DNA from 3 places in the Neobacillus sp. 114 genome. Region 1 is predicted to be linked to each of the others. Evidence: predicted binding sites of a transcription regulator. Region 1 holds the regulator's gene; each other region holds the start of a gene.

Region 1 (8,195 bases):
ATCAGTTGATATTAGGAATTGAAACAAGCTGTGATGAAACGGCGGTGGCAATTATCAAAAATGGCCGAGAGATAACGGCCAATGTGGTTGCCTCGCAGATCGAAAGTCATAAACGGTTTGGCGGGGTCGTTCCGGAAATTGCCTCACGCCACCATGTTGAACAGATTACGATCGTGATAGAAGAGGCATTGAAGCAGGCGAATCTAACATTTACTGAAATTGATGCCGTTGCGGTAACGGAAGGGCCGGGTCTGGTGGGTGCCCTATTAATTGGCGTCAATGCCGCCAAAGCACTTGCGTTTGCTCATAATAAACCGCTTGTGCCGGTCCATCATATTGCCGGTCATATTTATGCAAACAGGCTGGTAACAGAGCTGAAATTCCCTTTGTTGGCTTTAGTGGTCTCAGGGGGCCATACGGAGCTTGTCTACATGAAAGATCATGGACATTTTGAGGTAATTGGCGAAACAAGGGATGACGCAGCGGGTGAAGCCTATGATAAGGTAGCTAGAACATTGAATCTGCCATATCCAGGCGGTCCGCATATTGACCGTTTGGCCCATGAAGGCCGTCCTACTATTGATTTGCCCCGTGCCTGGCTGGAGGAAGGCTCCTATGATTTTAGCTTTAGCGGCTTAAAATCAGCGGTCATTAATACGGTTCATAATGCCGAGCAGCGTGGTGAGACGATTGCCCCGGAGAATCTGGCCGCGAGCTTTCAGGAAAGTGTCATTGATGTATTGGTGACGAAGACCGTAAGAGCCGTTGCAGAATATGGCGTCAACCAAATATTATTGGCAGGAGGAGTAGCAGCCAATAAGGGGCTTCGAGCAGCCCTGGAAAAGGCATTTTCAGATAAGGCGGATGTTGAATTAGTCATTCCTCCATTATCCTTATGCACAGACAACGCAGCCATGATAGCAGCTGCCGGAAGTGTCATGTTTGAAAAAGGAATTCGAGCAGACTTATCACTAAACGCGATACCTGGATTGGATATAGAAACATATAACACCTGACCTTTCCTAATAAGGAAGGGTTTTTTTAATAAAAGAATCTAATCAAACGTTTAATTGATTTGGTTGATGAACTAATCAAACGTTTAATTGATATTGGCAATAAACTAATCAAACGTTAGATTGAAAACGGCAAATCCTTGAAATAGGCATTTTAAGATTTAAACAAACATTTGATTGAATTTGGGCTAATATAAAAATAGCAATTTTGTGGATAAAAAATTTTTGAAAAAGTGGAAAATTCAAATGAATTGTGGATAATTCAGTGATTAATGTTGATAATGTGGATAAATAGGCGTTTTTTTGTGGATAATGTGGAAAAGTTAATTGGATAACTGAAATAATGGCATTTACAATGTGAATAATTCTGTGGAAAATTAGGCCTTTTGGATTACAAGCATAACAAATAACCGGACTCCAACAGTCCGGTTATCCACATTATTCTGCCAGCTCGGCCCATTCTTCCATTAATTCGTCAAGTTCGGCCTTAGCCTTTTCACTTTTTAAATTAATCTCTAAAACCTTTTCATGGTCCTGAAAAACTTCTGGCTCGCATAATTGCTGTTCATAATTCTGAATCTGTTCTTCAAGCTCCGAAATGCGTTCCTCGATTTCTTCCAATTTACGTTTTCGCTGGCGTTCCAGTTTTTTCGTTTCTTTATCCTGTTGATAACTGTTTTTTTCAGCAGGCACAAAAGCAGAAACCTTCTTCTCGGAGGCTGCCAATGCAAGTGCCGTAAGTTCCTCCTGCTCTAGCTTTTTATCCACATAATAATCGTAGTCGCCGAGGTATTCTGTGCTGCCCTCAGGGCTCAATTCTAGTACCTTGGTTGCGATTCTGTTAATAAAATAACGGTCGTGTGAAACAAACAAAATAGTACCTGGATAATCAATTAGAGCATTCTCAAGAACTTCCTTGCTGTCCAAATCCAAATGGTTGGTAGGTTCGTCCAATATTAATAAATTTGCTTTCTCGAGCATTAGCTTGGCAAGGGCTAGGCGGGCTTTTTCACCGCCGCTTAATGACAAAACGTTTTTAAGCACATCGTCACCGGAAAATAAGAAATTTCCAAGCACCGTACGGATTTCCTTTTCTGGTTTCAGTGGATATACATCCCATAGTTCGTTTAAGACGCGTTTATTGGAGGTAAGGTTGGCTTGTTCCTGATCGTAATACCCGATGGACAAATTGGTTCCGTATTGAATAGTTCCAGCCAAAGCGGGAAGCTTTTTAATAATTGTTTTTAAAAGGGTCGACTTCCCGATTCCGTTAGGGCCGACAAGGGCAATACTGTCGCCTTTATAGACACGAAAGGAAATATCCTCGGAAACCATCTCGCCATCATAGCCGACAGCAAGTGAATCAACAGTCAGTACATCATTGCCGCTTTGGCGCTCAATTTCAAATGAGAAGGAAGCGGATTTTTCATCCCCTGATGGCCGGTCCATGATTTCCATTTTTTCAAGTTTCTTCCGCCGGCTTTGCGCCCTCTTAGTAGTAGTGGCCCGTGCGATGTTGCGCTGGATGAAATCCTTTAAGGCGGCAATTTCCTCCTGCTGCTTTTCATAAAGCTTCATGTCGCGTTCATAATTGGCAGCTTTCTGCTCAAGATAAGAGCTATAATTACCGGTAAATCGCTGAATCAGACGGCGTGATAGTTCATACACCTCTGTAACCACTTTATCCAAAAAATAGCGGTCATGCGAAACAATTAAAATCGCGCCATCGTAGCCCTGCAGATATTGCTCCAGCCAGGAAAGGGTTTCGATATCCAAATGGTTGGTTGGCTCGTCCAAAATTAAAATATCAGGTCTTGTCAGCAGCAGTTTGCCTAGCGCAAGCCGTGTCTTTTGTCCGCCGCTTAGACTTGAAATCATTAATGTAGTATCAGAAAAATTTAACCCATGCAATACAGAGCGGATATCGGCTTCATATTGATAGCCGCCTTGCTCTTTAAACTTTATTTGCAATTCATCATATTCCTTTAATACCCGTTCGTATTTTCCTGGGTCCCCGAAAACAGCAGGATCGGCCATTTGCTCCTCCAGCTTCCGTAGCGTTTTTTCCATCGCCTGCAGGTTCTCAAAAACCGTCAGCATTTCCTCCCAAATGGACAAATTGGACTCCAAACCCGTATTTTGTGCCAAATAACCAACGGTAACATCCTTTGGTTTGATGATTTCGCCGCCGTCATAGCCCATTTCGCCGGCGATGATTTTCAATAACGTTGATTTCCCCGCTCCATTGCGTCCGACAAGGGCAACACGGTCACGGGTTTGTAATTCCAGTTTTATATTCGATAAAATAAGTTCAGCACCATAATATTTTTGTAGTTGGTTAACCTGTAATAAAATCATTTTTTTCACCTCTATTACCTTATGACTAGTGTACCGTATTACCCGAATGTCGGCAATGAAGTGAAATTTTTAATGGAATTATAAAAAAATATACCGATAGTTCAAAGTTTCACACACATGGACATAAAAATATTGTATTATTTTTTGTAGGAGGATTTTTTTATGGCTGAATTTACTCATTTTAATGAAGAAGGCCGGGCCAAGATGGTCGATGTCAGCGATAAGCCGGAAACGGCACGCACGGCACTTGCCCAGTCTAGCATAACAGTAAGCACTGAAATTTATGAAAAAATCACAAACTACGAAATGAAAAAGGGCGATGTCTTAGCAGTGGCCCAGGTTGCTGCGGTAATGGCGGCGAAAAAAACATGGGATATCATTCCAATGTGCCACCCGATCCCATTAACAGGTATCAATATTAGTTTTTCGTGGGAACAGGCCGGGCAGGAACAATATATACTGCATATTGCTGCATTAGTGAAAACCAAAGGCAGTACCGGAGTTGAGATGGAAGCGCTAACAGCCGCCTCTGTTTGTGCCCTGACCGTCTATGATATGTGTAAGGCAGTTGATAAAGGGATGGTGATCGGACCAACCTTTCTGTTAGAAAAAACCGGCGGCAAAAACGGTGATTTTAGAAGGAATATCTAATATATCCATTAAAATTGAAGGGTGGGAGAAATATGTCCAATGAAACGATGAAAATACCACAGGCAACAGCAAAGCGTCTGCCCTTATATTATCGATTTTTACAAAACCTTCATTCTTCTGGCAAGCAGAGGGTGTCATCTGCAGAATTGAGTGAAGCTGTAAAGGTGGACTCGGCCACGATTCGCAGGGATTTCTCTTATTTCGGAGCCCTTGGGAAAAAGGGGTACGGCTATAATGTAAACTACTTGTTATCGTTTTTCCGGAAAACTCTTGATCAAGATGAATTAACAAAGGTAGCGTTAATCGGGGTGGGTAATCTTGGCACAGCCTTTTTACACTACAATTTTTTAAAAAATAATAACACAAAAATCGCTTGCGCCTTCGATGTGGACCCTGGAAAAATTGGCGATTCGATAGGCGATGTTCCAGTTTATTCGATGGACGATATAGAACAGTATTTGATCGAGGAAAATATTTCGGTAGCGATTTTGACGGTGCCGGCTCCGGTTGCTCAGCAGATCACAGATAAACTTGTGAAAACGAACGTAAAAGGAATTTTAAACTTTACTCCAGCAAGACTGAATGTACCTTCATCGATCCGCGTGCATCATATTGACCTGGCGGTGGAGCTGCAGTCACTTGTTTACTTTTTAAAGCATTATCCAAACGACGAAGTCGAAGAATAAATAATAAATGGGCTTCTCGCCAAAATAGGTGAGAAGCCCATTTTTCGTTTGGAAACATTTTTCCTAAACAGATAACTATACAAAGGGAGTTAAAGTAAGTAAAATAAATATACAAATAAGTATCGTAATCCAATAGGAAAGATGGGGATTAAAATGTCAGAAACAGTTCGTTCAATCCCACGGCCGCTCGTGAAAACAAACCAGTGGACAATTGTTTTAAGTGTTGTGTTAACATGGTTATCCGGACAGGAATGGTTTTTGTTAGTGCCGTTAGTTGCCGGTTTGTCTGGTCTTTTATTCGGGTTTAATCCGATTATGCAAATAGCAAAACTGTTTTTAAGAAAGGACCCAAAGGCTTATATCCCTGAGGATTGGGAGCAGCAGCAATTTAATCAAAAAATTGCCGTATCGTGTTTGGGAATTGGATTTGTAGGATTCCTGCTGGGATGGAATGGTGTTGGCTATGTGTTCACAATTCTTGTCGCGGCGGCGGCCTTTGTGGCAATCCTAGGTTTTTGCATCGGATGCTTTATTCATTATCAGTGGAACCAATACCGTTATAGAAAGGCGCACCAATAAAGATAGGGGTCTGAATTTTTCAGACTCTTTTTTGTTTTTCTGCTTACATTTGACGCTAGTCCAAAGGATAAGGGGATTGCAGTTGCAGTCGGAATTGTATTGACCTGTCGCGGTTGGAAATTGGGATGCCTGTGCTGGGTTTATGCTGCGGGCATCTCGAGAGGCAAACTTGTACAGCGATTTCCGAAGTATTATTGGGAAGAAGGTAAAAGACTATCCACTCACAGCAAGCAAGTTGAAACGGATCCAGCATGCCGCAGAGCGAACGACGGCGGGGGCATTCTTGCAGCTGGATAAGCCGCTTAATCCAGGAATTATATTGGACCATCCAATTGAAGTTAGGAAAAATTATTTAATCTGCGTGAACTTGTCTTGCTGCAGAAAATATGTGCTACAAATGAGGGGGCAGAAATTTTACGGAAGGCTATCTCCGTGTTTGCTGTTCATGGCGTCATGGAGGAATTTTCGTCGCTGCCGCGTATCTTCCGCGATGTGGTCGTAAACGAACAGTGGGAGTGGCCGCGTAATCTGCTGCAAAAGCAAATCTACCGCGAGCAGCTGCCGAATGGGACTTATTCTGCGCTTCATTCTTTAAAGCTTACAGCTGATAGCTCTAACAGGGGTCAATTAATGGAGCGGGGCGAAACTTTATTGAAGGCATCAAGGACATTTGAGTGAAATTGGGAAGGGAAATGTCCGTGATTGATAGGCGGTATCAAGGACAATTTGAGTGAAATTGGGAGCGGAAATGTCCTTGATAGGCGGTATCAAGGACAATTTGAGTGAAATTGGGAGCGGAAATGTCCTTGATAGGCGGTATCAAGGACAATTTGAGTGAAATTGGGAGCGGAAATGTCCTTGATAGGCGGTATCAAGGACAATTTGAGTGAAATCGGGAGTGGAAATGTCCGTGATAGGCGGTCTCAAGGACAATTTGAGTGAAATCGGGAGTGGAAATGTCCGTGATAGGCGGTCTCAAGGACAATTTGAATGAAATCGGGAGTGGAAATGTCCGTGATAGGCGGTCTCAAGGACAATTTGAATGAAATCGGGAGTGGAAATGTCCTTGATAGGCGGAATGAAGGACAATTTGAGTGAAATCGGAAAGGAAAATGTCCTTCATAGACGGTATGAAGGACATTTTGAGTGAAAGCTGAAAGGGAAAAGTCCTTCATTAGCCGAATGAAGGACTTTTTAAGTGGATTCAGAAAGGAAAATGGCTTTCATTGGTCCAATCAAAAATAAAGACATCATTGTTTATTCATTTTATCCCTGTACTTAAAATGAATAGCAATCATCTTTAAGGCTGACCCAAAATCAAAGGTGGCGAGGATGACCAAAAGGTAGCTGAAGAAGCCCCAGCCATTGTTTTGGACATCATCGATTGCAAAATAGGTGAACAGTGCACCAAGTATTAAATAAATCAAACCGGAAAACAAAGGTGAACGTCTCATAGAAATCCTCCGATAAAGTTTTGAACTGCCTCTGCCTCACGCATCAGCCGCTCAATGTCATCCTTATAAACCGACTGAACAAGGACGACCATCGTGTTCATAGATACATGGGCGAAAATCGGCACCAGGATACGTTTAGTTTTTACATAAAGAAAGGCAAAGGTAAAGCCCATCGCCGAGTAAATAAGCAGATGCTCAGGCTCCATATGGACAAGCGCAAAGACCACCGAGCTGATTAGGGCAGAAATGAAGAAATTAAACCGCTTATAAAAAGCCCCAAAAATAATTTTTCGAAACACAATTTCTTCTAAAATAGGGCCGATAATACTCGTTACAAGAATGGCCAAAGGAAAGGCATTAATGATCGTGAGGATTTCCTGTGTATTTTTAGAGCCCAATTCAATCCCAATAAGGCGCTCAATGATGGCAGCCGTATATTGGGCAAATAGGGCAAGGAAAACCCCTAAAATCGCCCACTTTATTGAATGACCGATTGAAGTGTTTCTTTCACTATGGACCCCAGGCTTCATTTCTTTTCTTAGGATAACAAGAATGATGAGAAAGGCAAGGGTGAAACTTGTGATCAGCCAAACCGGTACCACAAATTCCTGCCTCCATCCAAAAAGGCGAAATCCAAACATAAATGCAGGAATCCCGGCAAAGCTGGAAAGCTGCATGGCAATATAAACAATAAGGACAATCCAGTATTCCTTTTTCAAATCAAAACTCCTTTTCCATCTATTTTTTCCAATCGAAATGTAATCAATCACTATTCTTCATTCTACCTTTAATGACAAATTAGTTTCAATTTTGAATGCCTGCTTTGAATAGATTGAATAGAAATATGGATTTTATCCATACTTTATAAGGTGGAAAAAAAGGGTAACTTTTTTTAATAAATTTTATGCATCAGACTTGCAAAAGATTTTCAGATTCATTATTATAATAATTGTGTTAGCACTCATCATAGTCGAGTGCTAATAAATGACCGAATAACACATATTTGAGGAGGTTGTTTGAATGTTAAGACCATTAGGTGATCGCATCATCATCGAACTCGTTGAATCAGAAGAAAAAACTGCAAGCGGTATCGTATTACCGGATACAGCAAAGGAAAAGCCTCAGGAAGGAAAAGTTGTAGCTGTAGGTACTGGCCGTGTGCTTGACAATGGCGAGCGCGTAGCTGTTGAAGTTTCTGTTGGCGACCGCATTATCTTCTCAAAATACTCTGGTACTGAAGTGAAATACCAAGGTGCCGAATACTTAATTTTACGTGAAAACGATATCCTTGCTGTTGTAGGCGAGTAAATCCAACAGTTGAAAAATAAAAGTTTTTAAACATATGAGGAGGTTTTTTAACAATGGCTAAAGAGATTAAGTTTAGTGAAGACGCTCGCCGCGCAATGCTTCGCGGTGTTGATACACTTGCTGATGCAGTTAAAGTTACTCTTGGA
Region 2 (8,195 bases), 2.1 Mb from region 1:
CCTGATTGGCCAAAATATCGCACCTGGTTTTAATCGGGATTTTGTTTCCGAGAGCTGGAACTGGATGCCTTCAAGGGTTTGGGATGAAGTTAGGACAGAGGCAGAGGACCTGGCAAAATACGATACACCGCTTGATATAAGCGGCTCGGATATTGATCATCGGATGGTCAAAATGGCACAGGAAAACGCCTTCGAAGCAGGTTTTGGCGACCTGATTCAGTTTAAACAAATGCAGGTAAAAGATATTTCAACGAAAAAGGAATACGGTGTGATTATCGGCAATCCGCCATATGGAGAAAGATTGGGAGAAAAGGCCGAAGTGGAGCAAATGTATCGGGAAATGGGCAAAGCCTTTAGCCCGCTTGATACCTGGTCGATTTACATCTTGACCTCAAACGAGGATTTCGAACAACTATATGGCAAGCCGGCCACAAAGAAACGAAAGCTGTTCAACGGATTTATCAAAACAGATTATTACCAATACTGGGGAAAAAGGCAGCCAAGGCAAAATAACAATAATTGAGAAATAATTTAGCGTCTTTTGACGCTTTTCTTTTTGGAGGGATAGGATGCAAAGCCGCATGCCATTTACAGTTTCGAAAACAGAAACATTTTATGATAAGTTAGGCGAATGGATTGGTGACGTCTTCTATGACATTTTGCCGGAATCCGGGTTTGAAATCCGCGATGAACAAATCTACATGGCCTTTCAGCTTGAAAAAGCATTTAAAGAGAAAAAGGTCATGTTTGCTGAAGCCGGAGTAGGGACAGGCAAAACAATCGTTTATTTGCTCTATGCCATTATGTATGCCCGTTATACAAACCGGCCGGCTGTGATTGCCTGTGCTGATGAGACATTAATTGAGCAGCTGGTAAAGAAGGAAGGAGATATCGCCAAGCTTGAGCAAGCTCTTAATTTGCAAATCGATGTCCGTCTGGCCAAATCGCAGGATCAATACTTATGCTTAAAAAAGCTCGAGAATGGCAGGAATAGTCATTTTTCGGATGACGTTCTTGATATTTATGAGAATCTTCCTGATTTTGTCCATATGGAAGGTTCCATGCTGCAATTTGAAAAGTACGGCGACAGAAGAGACTATCCGGCTCTTTCCGATGAAGTATGGCAAACTGTCAGCTGGGATAAGCTCCAGGACTGTTTCTCATGTGAAAAGCGCCATCGTTGTGGTCTCACCTTACACCGTGAATTCTATCGGCACGCAAAGGATATAATTATTTGTTCCCATGATTTTTATATGGAGCATGTTTGGACAAAAGAGGCCCGAAAACGGGAGGGCCAGCTGCCGCTATTGCCGGAACATTCATCAGTGGTATTTGATGAAGGGCATTTGCTTGAATATGCGGCACAAAAGGCGCTAAGCTACCGGTTTACAGATTACACACTTGATACACTCTTAACCAGACTGATGGAAAATGAAGTCCGCGAAAAAACACTTTATACGATAGAACAAGCGCTTGTGGATAATGATGAATTCTTCGATTGCCTTGCACAGTTTTCACAACCCGCAATGGGATCTGATAAAGAGATCATTCATAGGCACCCTTTGGTTATGAAAAATTGCCGCAAACTTCTTTCGACATTGCAGTCATTGGAAGAGGAACTTGTCTTTGAAAGTGAAATGTTTGTTATCAACGAATATGATTTAAAAATTGTTGAGGAATACTTGGAGCAAATCACGTATTCCTTATCACTCTTCCTTCAAGAGATAAATGGAATTACTTGGCTGGAAGAAAGCAGTGGTGAGCGTACCCTTGTCATCATGCCGAAAATGGTGGAGGAGGTTTTGCGGGAAGAGGTATTTTCACAGAAAAAGCCTTATATCTTCTCATCCGCCACCATGTCCAATCAGAAATCTTTTGATTATATCGCGTCCAGTTTAGGGATTGATGATTACCTTTCCTGTTCGGTTGCTTCCCCATTTGATTATGACGAGAAAATGAAGGTATTCCTGCCATCTTTTAAACAAGATGCCATCAATAAAAAAATCGATTATGTGATCGAGAAAGTCAGATTGACAGAAGGGCGGGCTCTTATTCTTTTAAATAATCGTGATGAAATGAGGAATTTAAAGGAACAGCTTAAAGATGAGCAGCAGTTTCCAATCTACTTTGAAGGTGATAAGGAGATTAGCACACTAGTCTCCAAGTTTCAAAATGAGGAAAATTCGGTGCTTTGCTCCATCCATCTATGGGAGGGTCTTGACATCCCCGGCCGCTCACTGGAAAATGTCCTGATTTTTTCACTGCCCTTCCCGCCGAATGACCCCGTTTTTTCGGCCAAAAAGGAAGGAATGGCTGACCCATTTAATGAGGTGGACCTTCCTTACATGTTGCTTAGATTACGGCAAGGAGTGGGCCGGCTGATAAGAAGTGAACAGGATCAAGGCACTGTCCATATCCTGTTGGAAGAACCTCTAGAACCAGATGTACTGCAAAAGATAAAAGAAGTATTGCCGACTAAAGCAATTGAAGGGTAAGGAAGGAAAAAAGAGGCTGACAATGAATTGCCAGCCTCTTTTTGCTATCTGCCAAGGGCGCGGCGGCCGTCTTCGGTCATTTTATCCGGTGACCAGGCCGGCTGCCAAACAAGGTTAACGTCAACCTTGTTTACTTCCTCGATTCCTTCGACACAATAACGGACTCCGCTTGTGATACTATTGTGAAGCGGACAGCCAGGAGTGGTCAGTGTCATCGTAATCGAAACATCATTTTCTTCTGTAATCCCCACACTATAAATTAACCCTAAATCTACAACATTGATGCCTAACTCCGGGTCATATACACTTTTTAATTCTTCAAAAATTTTCTCCTCTAGATTCATCGTAACTCACCTCATTATTTTTTTAGAACACTGAATATACTGCTTGCAATAATAAGCATCGCTACAGACAGGACAAATTGGCCCAAATTAAAGAGAATCGTTGTTTTTAATACAAGTGCCAAAAAGACAACTAGTACTGAGCCAATGAATACCGATAAGACTGGCACAATCAATTTTTCATTCATCATTTCCTTCAACGAAGGAACTTTAGCCTTTCCGATTTCCTTGCTGTATTTATAGGTCCACCACAGGAATGGAACGATTTTATATAAATATCCGACAATACTTAGGACAATCCACAACAGTATATAGCAATATAGTAGCGGCCCGATAAGACTGGCAAACTTGCTGCTGAGCAAGACCATAAAGGCCGCTGCATGAATCACATTCCCAAGGCCAATCGCCGAAAGGGCGAAGGAAAATGGTTTATCGAGCTTTTTCTTTAACCTCTTTTTAACGATAATCCTGATATGCCAACTGAAAATGGAAAAGCCGGCAAATAGCAGGAAGAATCCAATTTTTAATAAAATACTGCTATCGCTATAGAAAGAAATGATTGTCAAGACAAGCCCGGATACATAAATTCCATATACATATCTTGATTGCACCATTGGAAAACCATGGGCCAAAGAAAACATCGGCACCATTTTATAAGAAAAGCCAAAGATTAATAGAGTAAACCAGCCGGTTAACCCCAATAAAAGATGGCTTTTAAAAATGGCTTGGTAATGTTCGCCGAGAAAGCCTGTTTTCATACTGTAAATCATTGTAATTCCCAAGAAGATGGTCAAAAACAAGCAAACTAAAGCCGTACCCACAAAAGCAGTGAGAATGTTAGGGTTTGCTTGTGTTCTTAGCGTCATTAGCATCTGGAATAAGAACATGAAGATTCCGATAAGCGTAATGACACCAGGAATGACGGCATTTTGCGGCGCGAAGTAGAGCATCGCCGAAAAAGAGGTAATCCCTGCCGCGGTGATGAAAAATTGGACAAATCCAAATTTCTCATTCCAAATTTTCGTCAAAAACGCAACCGGAACAAGCTGGTACATTGCACCCATCGCCACCATTAAGGCCCAGCCTAGGATTAGAAGATGGGCTGCCGACCAAATGGCAGGTATGCGAAAAGTTCCATCCGTCATCATATGCCCATTTGCTAACAGCAGAATCTGTGAGGCAACAAGGGCAATTAAACTAAAAAGAATAAATGAAAAAGGGAGCTTAATATTTGTTTCAGTTCCTAAATTCTGAGGAAGCATTCGACTCACCTTCCTAGCGGAAGATTTCTATTTTAAAACTTCCGTCTGGTTGTTGTTCTGTTCTTTGTTGATATCCTAATTCTTCAAGCTGTTCATATAGAAACATCGGTCTTCTATCATTAATTATCGTTAAAACTTCCCCTTCGCCTAAACCTTCTAAAGCGGCTAAGGTTCGCATCATCGGCTGCGGTGGTTCGAGGCAGCGATTATCTAAGATCATTGCAGATCACACTCCAAATCACTTTTAGCTTTTCTTTGTAAAAACTACTTTCCAATGCTTTTTCTCTAATTCTTCTTCTTCATGGGTAAAGCCCTTTGCTTTTAAGACAGTAAATAGTGGCATCGGCTTAAACGGTGCATGAAGAATGAACACATCTCCATCATTATTTAATTCCTTTACTGCCTCCATAATCTTTTGAAATGGTTCGAGTTTATTCTTTATATCCTCACGGACATCTAGTTCAATTATTCTTTGTTCCATACAATCAACACCTCTTTTATCGTTTGTTTAATAACATTGTAGCAGTGTAATCCCATAAGATATGTGATGAGCGTCATAGCTCGTTGGATTTTAATGAAAATAATTCTCAATGTGACAAATTTGTGAAAAAGTATACAAAAAGTGATATGAGTGATAAAAGTCACTATTGTGCCATTTTTTTTAGGACTTAATACAACTCGGCTTGAAAAACGGAAAGGAATCGATGAAGATTAATAGAAAAAATCCGCAAGGCTTTAGCTTTGCGGATTTTTCTCTTCTTTCACTTCTTCGTAGCAGTCGAAGCAATATGACTGTTTATCCTCGGTAATCACTCCATTAAAGAATCCATCCAAACAATAAATCTCTTTCCCACAGCATTTACATAAACCAACTAATTCTTTCATTTAGACTTGCCTCCCTTATGAACAAAATCATATTTCGGCTGTGATGGTACTCACTAAGTCCTAACCTAAGTTTTTCTATAATAAAAGAGAAGTTAACCCAATTAAAGGAGTGATAATGATGCAAACCTACGCAAAAGTTATCAATGTACCAGATTATCCACCAAGAGAAAAGCATCCAACCATCTTTAGGGCATTTGATGAATTGGCATCAGGTGAAACCATGCAGATTGTCAACGACCATGATCCAAGACCGCTGCTTTACCAATTTATGATGGAAAGACCAGAGCAATTTTCTTGGGAATACCTTGAAGAAAGCCCTGAAGTTTGGAAGGTCGCCGTTAACAAGAGGTAATTTTTTGAGGCTCCGTTCTTACTTGACTTTGTGTCTTCGCCCAATCTAAAATTTGTTTCTATTTATTTTTTCAGTTAAAACCTCTTTTTTCCTATAAACCTATTTTACAACAGAAATTCGTTTCTGTTGTTTTTTTTATCCGCATGATTTGTCAGAAATATGTTAAAATTTATAGCGAGAAAGGGGGAAAGACAATGAATACAGTGCAATTTGAAAAGGAATTCTTAGAGTATGTCAAGAAAATGACCGCATATCACGAAGCCCTTGGTTTAATTTACTGGGACTTACGGACAGGCGCTCCTAAACAGGGAGTGGGGCAGAGGTCAGAAGTGATCGGCGTGCTGTCCTCCGAGGTATTTAAAATGTCGACATCAGAGGAAATGGCAGCCTACATAGCAGGACTTTCAAAAGCTGAATTGTCCGATAGAACAAAAAAAATTCTTGAAGAATGCAAAAAGAACTATGAGTTAAACAAAAAAATTCCTGCAGAGGAATACAGAGAATTTGTCATTCTCCAATCAAATGCCGAGAGTGTTTGGGAAGAGGCTAAAGAAAAAGCTGACTTTAATATGTTCAAGCCATACTTAGAGAAGCTGGTCGCAATGACAAAGCGATTTATCGGCTACTGGGGTTATGAAGGGAATAAATATAACGTTTTATTAGATATGTACGAACCGGGCTTGACCGTTGAGGTTTTAGATCAAGTTTTTGGAGAACTGAAGGACAAAATTGTTCCGTTAGTAAAACAGATTTCGGAATCCAGCCACAAACCTAAAACTGATTTTTTGTTCCATCGATTCCCTAAGGAAAAGCAGCGGGAATTCAGCTTGGAAATCTTAGCGCAAATGGGATACGACTTTAATGCTGGCAGGCTTGATGAAACCGTCCACCCTTTTGCGACTGGTTTAAATCCTGGCGATGTCCGCGTTACTACAAAGTATGATGAACAGGATTTTCGGACCGCTGTTTTTGGCACCATCCATGAAGGCGGGCATGCCTTATACGAACAGAATATTTCCAAAGAGTTAATTGGTACACCATTATGCACAGGAACCTCTATGGGGATTCATGAATCGCAATCGCTTTTCTATGAAAATATTCTTGGCCGGAGCCTGCCTTTTTGGAAAAAGAATTTTGATCTGCTGAAAAAATACGCAAATGGTCAATTCGATCAAGTGAATATTAAGGGTTTTTATCGGGCCATCAATGAGTCAAAGCCTTCTTTTATAAGGATTGAAGCAGACGAACTTACCTATCCGCTTCATATAATTATCCGTTACGAAATTGAAAAGGGATTGTTTAATGATGAAATAGAGGTTTCAGACCTTCCGAAAGTTTGGAATGACATGTATCTGAAGTACCTAGGAATCCGCCCTGGACACGATGGCGAGGGTGTTCTTCAGGACGTTCATTGGGCAGGTGGAAGCTTTGGCTACTTTCCTTCGTATGCTTTAGGCTATATGTATGCAGCCCAATTTAAGCATAAAATGCTTGAGGACCTTCCGAATTACGACCAGCTTCTTGAAGAAGGGAATCTGCTTCCGATCAAAGAATGGCTAACGAATCACATCCATCAGCACGGCAAACTAAAAAAACCGCTTGAAATCCTGCAGGAGGTAACAGGTGAAGGTTTAGATGCCAAGTATTTGATTGATTATCTCTATGAGAAATATGGAAAGGTTTATCAGTTAAATTGAGCAGACTATCGTCGATATTCTTCATTGCAATCAGTGCCTCTTTATGGGGAATCATCGCCATCTTTGTACGGAAGCTCGCCAGCCTAGGGTTTACTTCGATGGAAATCGTCACCATCAGGGTCGTCACGGCTGCCATTTTGCTTGGAGTAATAGGAATTTGTAAATACAGGCCCAACCTTAGGGTTAACCTTAGTGATATTAAGCTATTTACTGGGACGGGAATCTTTAGTATTGTGCTATTTAATTGGTGCTATTTCACTTCTGTCAATGAAATGAATCTTTCGATTGCGGTAATTCTTTTATATACTGCACCTGCATTTGTCACAGTATTATCGTTTACGTTTTTAAAAGAGAAATTAACTGGGCTGAAGATCATGTCAGTGGTGGGTACTCTTGTTGGGTGTATCTTTATAGCCGGTATGAATTCGGGTGCGGCATCATCCATCACTTTAATTGGTATTGTAACTGGCCTCGGCGCCGGCTTTGGTTATGCTTTATACAGCATTTTCGGGAAATTTGCGTTAGAAAAATATTCTTCATTTACGGTTACCTTTTATACTTTTTTAGTGGCGTCTATGGGCTTAATTCCATTTACGGCGCTATGGAAAAAGGGGAGCCTGTTGCTTAGCAATGAGGTCCTGTTTTATGGAATTGGCTTAGGCCTGTTTCCAACTGTCATTGCCTATTTGTTATATACAAAGGGGCTAGAGAAAACAGACGCGAGTATTGCGGCAATTATCGCAACAGTTGAACCGATGGTCGCCACCATATTGAGCGTTTTTCTTTATAAGGAAAGCTTTGGTATGTTCCAAGCAATTGGTGTGATTATTATTTTGTTATCAGTAACCATCATCAATATACCCGCAAGAAAACAAAGGGCTTCAATCGTTTAGATTGAAAGCCTCAGATTGTCGAGAAAGGGTCTTTTTCTCGACAATTTTTTATTTTGTCCAAACCTAAATTACCAAACTTTTATTGTTTATCCCTGCAAACTGGCCTGTTGATTTCCGCTCCGGGCACTCGCTTTCCGCGGGGAGCTCCTGGAGCCTCCTCGGCGCTGAAAGCGCCTGCGGGGTCTCCAGTGACCTCTCTATCCCGCAGGAGTCGAGTGCCCTCCGCTCCAATCAACAGGGAGGCAAATCAACCTAAGTATTGAAACACAC
Region 3 (8,195 bases), 1.7 Mb from region 1:
AAATAGCTTAGCCCTCTTCAAAAATACCTCATCTTCGAATTCAGCACGTTTTGCCCATTCATCCATTTTCCTAAAAGTTGCACGCCAGAGCAGGTCTAAACCGCTGACCTCAAGCTGAATATGTTCTTCACCTACTGTTTTGGTTTCCTGTTTTTGCTCCATTTCCTCCGACAATTTTTTCTCCCTCCATAGACTGACTTTATTTAGACACCTTTGTATGCTTGAAGATAGATTTGTGCTAATTCAGTTACTAGAGGCATTTTTGGATTGGCAATTGTATCCTGATCATCAAATGCCCGTTCAGCAAGTTCTGATAATTTGCTTTCAAATTCATCTTTCCTAACACCAGACGCTTCGATGCACATTGGTATATCCAATTCCTCAGCAAGTTCAACGATTGCTGCGATTAAGCTTTTCACTCCCTCTTCGGTTGTGCTTGCAGGCAGGCCAAGCATTTTGGCAATTTCCGCATAACGTACATCCGCAATAAAGTGTTCATATTTAGGGAAAGTCATTAATTTATTGGGCTTCATCGCGTTAAAGCGGATGACATGCGGCAGCATGATGGCATTTGCCCGTCCATGAGGAATATTACATTCCGCACCAATGACATGAGCAAGACTGTGATTAATGCCTAAGAAAGCATTGCCAAATGCCATACCGGCAATCGTGGCCGCATTATGCATTTTTTCACGGGCAAGTTCATCGCTTCCATCCCTGTATGCCTTAGGCAGAAATTCAAAGACCAACTGAATAGCCTTCATTGCAAGTCCATCCGTATAATCATTGGCTAGAACCGATACATAGGCTTCAATCGCGTGTGTTAATACATCCATGCCCGTATCCGCAGTTACATGTTTAGGAACAGTCATGACAAACTGTGGATCGACAATGGCAACATCTGGTGTCAGCTGCGCATCAACCATTGGATATTTGATATTTGTCTTTTTATCTGAAATAACGGAGGCGGATGTTACCTCGGATCCTGTGCCGGATGTGGTTGGGATCGCAATAAAATTCGCCTTAGTTCGTAGAGCCGGGAATTTAACCACTCGCTTGCTTGGATCAAAGAATTTATGCGTCAGGCTCTTGAAATCTGTGTCTGGGTGTTCATAAAACAGCCACATGGCTTTGGCTGCATCCATGACCGAACCTCCGCCAAGGGCGATTATACAATCAGGCTGGAACTTTTTCATCCGTTCTGCACCGGCCATTACCGTTTCAATACTTGGGTCCTGTTCAATCTCCCAGAAAATATCACAAAGAACATTGTTCGGATTCTTTTTTAAATAATACTGCACTTTTTCGACATAGCCATTCTTTAGCGGGCTTGTGCTGGTCACAATAAATGCTTTTGAAATACCGGGAACGGCTGCAAGTGTTTGAACCGAATTCTTCTCAAAGTAAATCTGTGATGGAACTTTAAACCACTGAGTCATAGTTCTTCTTTTGGCTACTTTTTTGATATTGAGTAAATTTGCTGCTCCCACATTCTGTGACACAGAATTCCCTCCATATGTTCCGCATCCGATAGTTAAGGACGGTAATGATGTATTATAGATGTCGCCGATTGCCCCGTGTGTGGATGGTGTATTGACAATAATCCTGCCAGCTTTCATTCTTTGCGAAAATGTATCAATCACATCCTGATTGGAAGTATGAATCGCTGCCGAATGCCCAAGACCGCCATATTCAAGTGTCTCTTCAGCAACAAGAAGTCCTTCTGCAAAACTATTTACCTTGTAGCACGCTAAAATCGGACTTAATTTTTCACAGGATAGTGGATACTGCGGCCCTACACCATCTAACTCGGCAATTAGAATCTTTGTATTGAGCGGCACATTGATTCCAGCCATTTTTGCAATCATATAAGCAGGAAGACCGACAATCATTGGGTTAAGCTCTTTTGTTTTCGGATCAATTGCGGCGCGTTCGAGCAATTGCTTTTCTTCCCCATTGAGAAAATAGCAGTGATTGGCGATCAATTCCTGTCTTACTTCATCATAAATTTCTTGATCAATGATTAGGGCTTGTTCGGAAGCACAAATCATACCGTTGTCAAAGGTCTTTGACAAAATTAAGTCATTGACTGCACGTTTAATGTTGGCCGATTTTTCAATATAACAAGGTACATTTCCGGCACCAACGCCTAGTGCAGGCTTTCCTGAGCTGTAGGCTGCCTTCACTAGATTCGGGCCGCCGGTTGCAAGGATGAGCGATATCTGCGGATGTTTCATTAGGGCCTGAAATGTTTCATGAGAAGGTACCTCAATCCACTGGATGCAATTCTTTGGTGCGCCAGCCTTTTCAGCCGCTTCGCTAAGCAGTTGGGCTGTTATTGTACAGCATTTTTGAGCATATCGTGGAAATGCAAAGATGATTGGATTCCTTGTTTTAAGTGAAATCAACGATTTAAAAATGACTGTCGATGTCGGATTGGTGATGGGGATAACACCGGCAATGACACCAACCGGCTCGGCCATTTCGACCATCCCATCATTATCATTTTCGGCAATGACACCCACCGTTTTCATATCCCTGATGTTGTTGTAAATCATTTCGGTGGCAAACATGTTTTTAAAAACTTTGTCCTCGTAAACCCCTCTTTGTGTTTCTTTTACTGCAAGCTTGGCCAAATACTTGTGGTTTTCAAGTGCAGCAAGAGCCATCTGTTTAACAATTTCGTCCACCATTTCCTGATTATAACAGCGGAATTCATTCAGTGCTTTCGCTCCGTTATTGGCTAATTCATCGATCATTGCATAAACCTGATGTTTCTCCTGCACAACTTTTTCTTTTACTGCCATGTAGACATCCCTCCGGTAAAATGAATTATGGAATCACTCCTTTTCCCCTCTGCATAAATATAGCACGTGACTTTTTTCGATTTTGTCGAATTTTGCGACAAAATGAATGAACAGCCATTCATTTTACAAAAGTTCACAAAAAATTCAAAAAAGCCACAAACCCTAAAATAGGTTTGTGGCTAAAGATCAACCTGTATTACGCAAACCGGCGGAGATACCGCTAATGGTCAAGAGAACTTCCGTCAAAACAGCAGCGTCAGGCTCGTCCTGTTTTCTAAGTTCTTTTATTAATTCGACCTGAAGGAAATTAAGCGGGTCGACATACGGATTGCGGCGGAACACAGATTCTTTTATGTTAGGAGTATGGTCAAGTAATTCTTGATCCCCCGTAATTTTCAAAAGAATCGCTCTTGTTTTCTCATATTCCTCGAATATATTCGTAAAAATTCTTTCAGCAATCGTTTTATCTTCAACAAGTGTTAAATATTCTTTAGCAGTTGTAATATCAGCCTTCATAAGAGCCATTTGCAAGTTATCAATCGTTGATTGGAAGAAAGGCCACTTCAGATACATTTCCTTTAGCAGCTTTAAGTTCTGCTCACTGCCTGATGCAAAAGCTTCCAGACCTGATCCTGCCGCATACCACCCCGGAAGGAGTTGTCTGCTTTGGGTCCAGGCAAAAACCCATGGAATCGCTCGCAGGTCTTCAAAGCGTCCTTGGTTTTTGCGGCTCATTGGTCTTGAGCCGATGTTTAATGCACCCACTTCCCTTAGTGGTGTTGCAGATTGAAAATAGGTTAGAAAATCGGGATCCTCAAACACAAGAGATTGATATTTAGCAAGAGCAGCATTTGATATTTCTTCAATTGCTTTTTCCCATGACGCCTCCCGCATTTCTCCTTCTTCCGTAACATGCGCTGCGGCAAGAATCAGGGTCGATACAGCTTGTTCCAAGCTTCTATAGGCAATATCCTCAAGCAGGTATCGAGAAGATAAAACCTCTCCCTGCTCGGTAATTTTCACGCCGTCACCAATTGTTTCAGCCGGTTGTGATAAAAGGCTTTTGTTTAAAGGACCGCCGCCGCGGCCAAATGAACCGCCGCGCCCATGGAAGAATTTCAGGCTGATTTGATATTTTTTCGCCATTTCATGAATTTCAACCTGTGCCTTATAAAGCTTCCAGTTCGCCGTCAGCGTGCCGCCGTCTTTGCTGCCATCAGAATAGCCGAGCATAATTTCCTGCTGATTCCGCAAGCTCTGCAAATGATTGCGGTAAACTGGCATATTGAAAAGTTCTTCCATAATAAGTGAACCGGCTGTTAGATCATCAATGGTCTCCAATAGCGGAGCAACATTTAAATGGCTTGTCAACGTCCCGTCCGCATGAAGACGATAGAGTCCAGCTTCTTTGGCTAAAACTAAAACCTCCAATAAATCACTCGGTGATTTAGTCATGCTTACCAGATATACTGTAATTGCTCTTTGTCCAAATTCTTCATGAGCGTTTTTAATCATCTGAAATACTTTAATCATTTCCTGTGTTTCCGTGGAGTAATCTTCATGTAATAAAAGGAGCGGCCGAGGATCAAGGAGAATCCTTTGCAATATTTCTAATTTTTCTGTTTCGCTTAGTGCTGCATAGTTTTCAGTGATGCCTACTTTTCCAAGTATCTCAGTTATTGCGGCCTCATGCTCCCCGCTATGATTTCTAATATCAAGTGTGGCTAAATGGAAACCAAACAGCTGGACCTGACGAATCAGTTTTTCAATGTTCCCGAGTTCGTGGCGGGCAGGGTGATGCTGCTTTAAGCTTCTATTAATTAAAAACAGATCTTCCAGCAATTCTTCCGCACTGCTGTAGCCTAGTTCAGATTTCCCAGTCTGCTTCACCCGCTCAATTATAATGGCGAAAGCGCGACGGTATACCTCCGCTTGGACCGGCCATTTTTTATCTTCTGTCAAATAGAAATCTTCTTTTTCATCAATATATTTCAGCAGATCTTCGCTGACCTTTACCCTTGAGGTGGAATGGCTGTAGCGTTTCATTAAATCTACTAAAACATTTTTATATTTTTGCAAGACAAGACGCCTTTGCCGGTCCAATGTTTCCCAGGTCACATCATGGGTCACGTTCGGGTTACCATCCCGATCCCCGCCAATCCATGACCCGAACCTCAAGAAATTTGGAACATCCCAGGAGGTTTCAGGATAATATTTCTCGAGACTATCTGAAACCTCTTGATGGATATCAGGGAGGACTTCAAATAATGTCTGATCAAAATAATACAGCCCATTTCTAACCTCATCCATTACGGTTGGTTTATTTTCCCGCAATTCATCGGTCTGCCAAAGAATAGCGACTTCATTAAACAAACTTTCTTCGAGCTTTTTTTGTTCCCTGCCTGAAAGAAGCGGATGATCAAGATTTTTTAGAATTTCGGCAATCCGCTGTTGTATTTCAAGAATGGAACGCTTTGTTGCCTCTGTTGGATGTGCCGTAATAACAAGCTCAAGTGATATGCTTTGCAGCACGTTTTGAATAGTTTGCATGTTAATGTTATTTTCTTTCAGTGAAAGGATTGCACTTTCAATTGAAGCAGGCTGGACGATGTTGTCACTTTGAAGCTGATATTGCCTGCGCCTGCGGATTCGATGGTTTTGCTCAGCAACATTTATTAAATGGAAATACATAGAAAATGCTCGGATTACCTGCTTGCGCATTGGCGGTGTCAAGGTAACGATTTCCTGTTTTAATGCTGAATAAATTTCTTCGTCAAAGTGAATCCTAAGTGATTTAGCCATAAGTCTTATTTTTTCGACTTTCTCATATAGCTCCTCGCCACCGTGGTTCACCAGAATCTCACCTAACATTTTGCCAAGTAGTTTAACATCGCGACGCAACGGAAGACTGCTGTCTTTTTTCATCAAATCTGCTGCCATTCTCTCACCTTCCCTTTAATCAAATAAAGTACTAAAATTTTTATTTATTAATATACCATATCTTCTGAATTTTGTTAAAAAAATTTTGCCTTTTACAGCAATAAAAAAGTTTCTTTCTATAAATCGAATCATTTTACATTCTAGTCATCTTCCCTATTTCTTTCTCCTCTTATTTCATATGAAAAGCCGGTCAAAAAATATATTTGACTATATTATTGTTGGCACTGGGCACAGCGGTGCTTTTCTGCCGCATCCTCTATCAAAAAATAGTAACCGCCGCAGTGTACAGCTGATTGGAACAGTTGCAGGTGGAAAATTGAATATCATCATACTTTTTATTCAACCTAGGAGCCGGGGATCTATTAAACTACAAAATAACGCCCCCCTTAAGATCGTGCTAGCAGATGAAGGGTTTCTTAATAACAGCTTTGACTTGGAAACTATAAAGGCGATTTATAAGATTTACATTCGTGATATAGCCGATAAACTTTCAAAAATTGACCCCGCCTATAAACTTATCAATCCGACTCTTGACACAATTGATAATGATAAAGAAATTGAAAACTTTATTAAGGAAAACTTTGGTCATAATCACCATCAATAAAGCTCACTGCGAATGGCACCGTTAAATAATGGCGGTGTGGTGGACCGTTTCGGAAGAGTTCACGGTGTCAATAACTTAATTGTTTCGGATGCCTCAATTATACCGTTTACAGTTGATGGATATACATCTTCAACAGCTTATCTAATTGGATATACCATCACAAAACAATTATTAGAAGAAAATATGTTCTAAATCTAATAAAAAGGGTGCTTGTCCATATCAATTCGTCCATTCGTCTAGCAAAACAAAGAATAAACTGATTAGTGATTCAGATGGACAAGGAGGTTGTTATTGTGAATAATGATTTTTTTGATAACAGAGGCAATCAAAACTTCTTAAGAACTTCAAATGTCCCCAATCAATTAAGTTCGCATCATCGTCAAACAACAAGGAGAAACCAAAATGTTAAACGTACTGGTGGTCAGGCAATGAAAACTTCAACATGTCAACCAGCTGACAAACATTATCGGAGGAGAAGTTATTACTGCAGCACCAGTTTGTGTGGTTCAGCGCCTTCGTGATATTAATGCAACAATTTTAGGCCGCCGCACTCAATCTCCCTTAGCTCTGCCATTTGCACTTTCCTTTGAAAATAATCAAAATGGAAGAACGCTAAATCTTGGTGAAACAGTAATTCTTCAAAAAGAAATATAACGATTCATGACAGCATTGCGCAGAAGAGGACTTATTGTAACAGCTGTACACAATCATTGGTTGTTTGATAGTCCAAGATTAATGTATATGCACTGGGAAAATGTCGGCGATCCGTTTGTGTTTGCTCAAAAAAGCTTTGACGCAGCATTAGAGGCCGGCCTCTTCTGAATGGATGCCATTTGTGATATTTCGTAAAATTTCACAAATGGCTGCTTTTTTATTCTATATTAATTCTTTTTGCAAATTGATAGGTTCTACCTTTCCACTAAATTACTTCTTCATCGTATTTTCCATATTTGGAATGTAAGGAATACTGTTTGGAAAAACAAAACAGGTATTTGTCCTCGGTAAAATGACTAAGCCTTTTTCTAACTAATGAATAATATGTAAATCAAGTACAGGGGTAAGGAGGGGAAATTATGAGTTCAAGAAATCGGAATCGCGAAAACATTGATGTAAATACTGATATTGATACTGATATTGATAATGATATTCGTAACAGAACGGAGTCTGAAGCTGAGGCTGAGGTCCGTAATACTGACAACAACACCAATGTCGCGCGTGCAATTCTTAACAATTCCGGAAATTCTCGCGTTAATGTAAGGTTGAATAACAGAAGTAATGCACGGGTAAGAACAGACCAAGAACAAGAAAACGATCAAGATATTAATAATGATTTTGATATTGATTTTGATCGGTAAATGGCAGGTTGTAGTTAAAACAATTATTTTAATTAAAAGCTGCCCTCGTATATTTAAAGATTACGAACATCTGGAACGATGGCTTAATTTCAAGTGCTGATTTAAATTAGGGAGGAATATCAAATGGCAGGAAGAAGAAGAAATCGAAATGTAAATAGGCAAAATCGTCGAAATAATACTAATGTTAACGTAGATATCGATACTGATTTGGATAATGAGGTTCGAAACAGAACGGAGTCGGAAGCCGAAGCAGAAGTTCGGAACGTTGATAAAAATACGAACGTTGCCCGTGCTGAATTAACTAACTCCGGAAATGCAAGAGTGGATGTTACTTTGAATAGCAGAAGCAATGCACGTGTAAGATCCGATCAAGATCAGGAAAATGATTTAGATCAAAATACTGACTTTGATCTTGAATTCTAATATATATATTGGAGGGTGGGGTTATTAAACCCCATCCTTAAGAAGAATAGGTGAAAACATGAATAG

The links. The regulator Rex, encoded in region 1, represses fermentation and respiration genes when NADH is low (regulators of the CRP and FNR family bind a similar motif). The targets are predictions, from matches to a motif close to TTGTGAAATATTTCACAA.
Region 2: QNN06_RS22405 (DUF2249 domain-containing protein) is a predicted target of Rex. The motif match lies at 4,700-4,717, and genes of this name have one in related genera.
Region 3: adhE (bifunctional acetaldehyde-CoA/alcohol dehydrogenase) is a predicted target of Rex. The motif match lies at 2,929-2,946, and genes of this name have one in related genera.

The regions. Positions count from the first base shown of each region.
Region 1 covers NZ_CP126144.1:252,659-260,853, forward strand. Annotated here, with positions in the region: gene tsaD (tRNA (adenosine(37)-N6)-threonylcarbamoyltransferase complex transferase subunit TsaD) at 1-1,016, shown strand, start outside; gene QNN06_RS01395 (ABC-F family ATP-binding cassette domain-containing protein) at 1,452-3,371, opposite strand; gene moaC (cyclic pyranopterin monophosphate synthase MoaC) at 3,534-4,022, shown strand; gene QNN06_RS01405 (redox-sensing transcriptional repressor Rex) at 4,055-4,708, shown strand; gene QNN06_RS01410 (DUF4395 domain-containing protein) at 4,862-5,287, shown strand; gene QNN06_RS01415 (hypothetical protein) at 5,720-5,965, shown strand; gene QNN06_RS01420 (YdiK family protein) at 6,538-6,741, opposite strand; gene QNN06_RS01425 (CPBP family intramembrane glutamic endopeptidase) at 6,738-7,460, opposite strand; gene groES (co-chaperone GroES) at 7,762-8,049, shown strand; gene groL (chaperonin GroEL) at 8,103-8,195, shown strand, end outside.
Region 2 covers NZ_CP126144.1:4,594,697-4,602,891, reverse strand. Annotated here, with positions in the region: gene QNN06_RS22430 (THUMP domain-containing class I SAM-dependent RNA methyltransferase) at 1-523, shown strand, start outside; gene QNN06_RS22425 (ATP-dependent DNA helicase) at 570-2,495, shown strand; gene QNN06_RS22420 (metal-sulfur cluster assembly factor) at 2,540-2,839, opposite strand; gene QNN06_RS22415 (hypothetical protein) at 2,854-4,098, opposite strand; gene QNN06_RS22410 (DUF2249 domain-containing protein) at 4,112-4,318, opposite strand; gene QNN06_RS22405 (DUF2249 domain-containing protein) at 4,343-4,579, opposite strand; gene QNN06_RS22400 (hypothetical protein) at 4,834-4,983, opposite strand; gene QNN06_RS22395 (DUF2249 domain-containing protein) at 5,102-5,335, shown strand; gene QNN06_RS22390 (carboxypeptidase M32) at 5,530-7,032, shown strand; gene QNN06_RS22385 (DMT family transporter) at 7,029-7,925, shown strand; gene QNN06_RS22380 (hypothetical protein) at 8,123-8,195, opposite strand, start outside.
Region 3 covers NZ_CP126144.1:1,935,852-1,944,046, reverse strand. Annotated here, with positions in the region: gene QNN06_RS09740 (hypothetical protein) at 1-162, opposite strand, end outside; gene adhE (bifunctional acetaldehyde-CoA/alcohol dehydrogenase) at 204-2,807, opposite strand; gene ppc (phosphoenolpyruvate carboxylase) at 2,994-5,747, opposite strand; gene QNN06_RS09725 (GMC oxidoreductase) at 6,064-6,351, shown strand; gene QNN06_RS09720 (GMC oxidoreductase) at 6,364-6,543, shown strand; partial or broken gene QNN06_RS09715 (DUF1259 domain-containing protein) at 6,805-7,173, shown strand; gene QNN06_RS09710 (hypothetical protein) at 7,425-7,706, shown strand; gene QNN06_RS09705 (hypothetical protein) at 7,830-8,129, shown strand.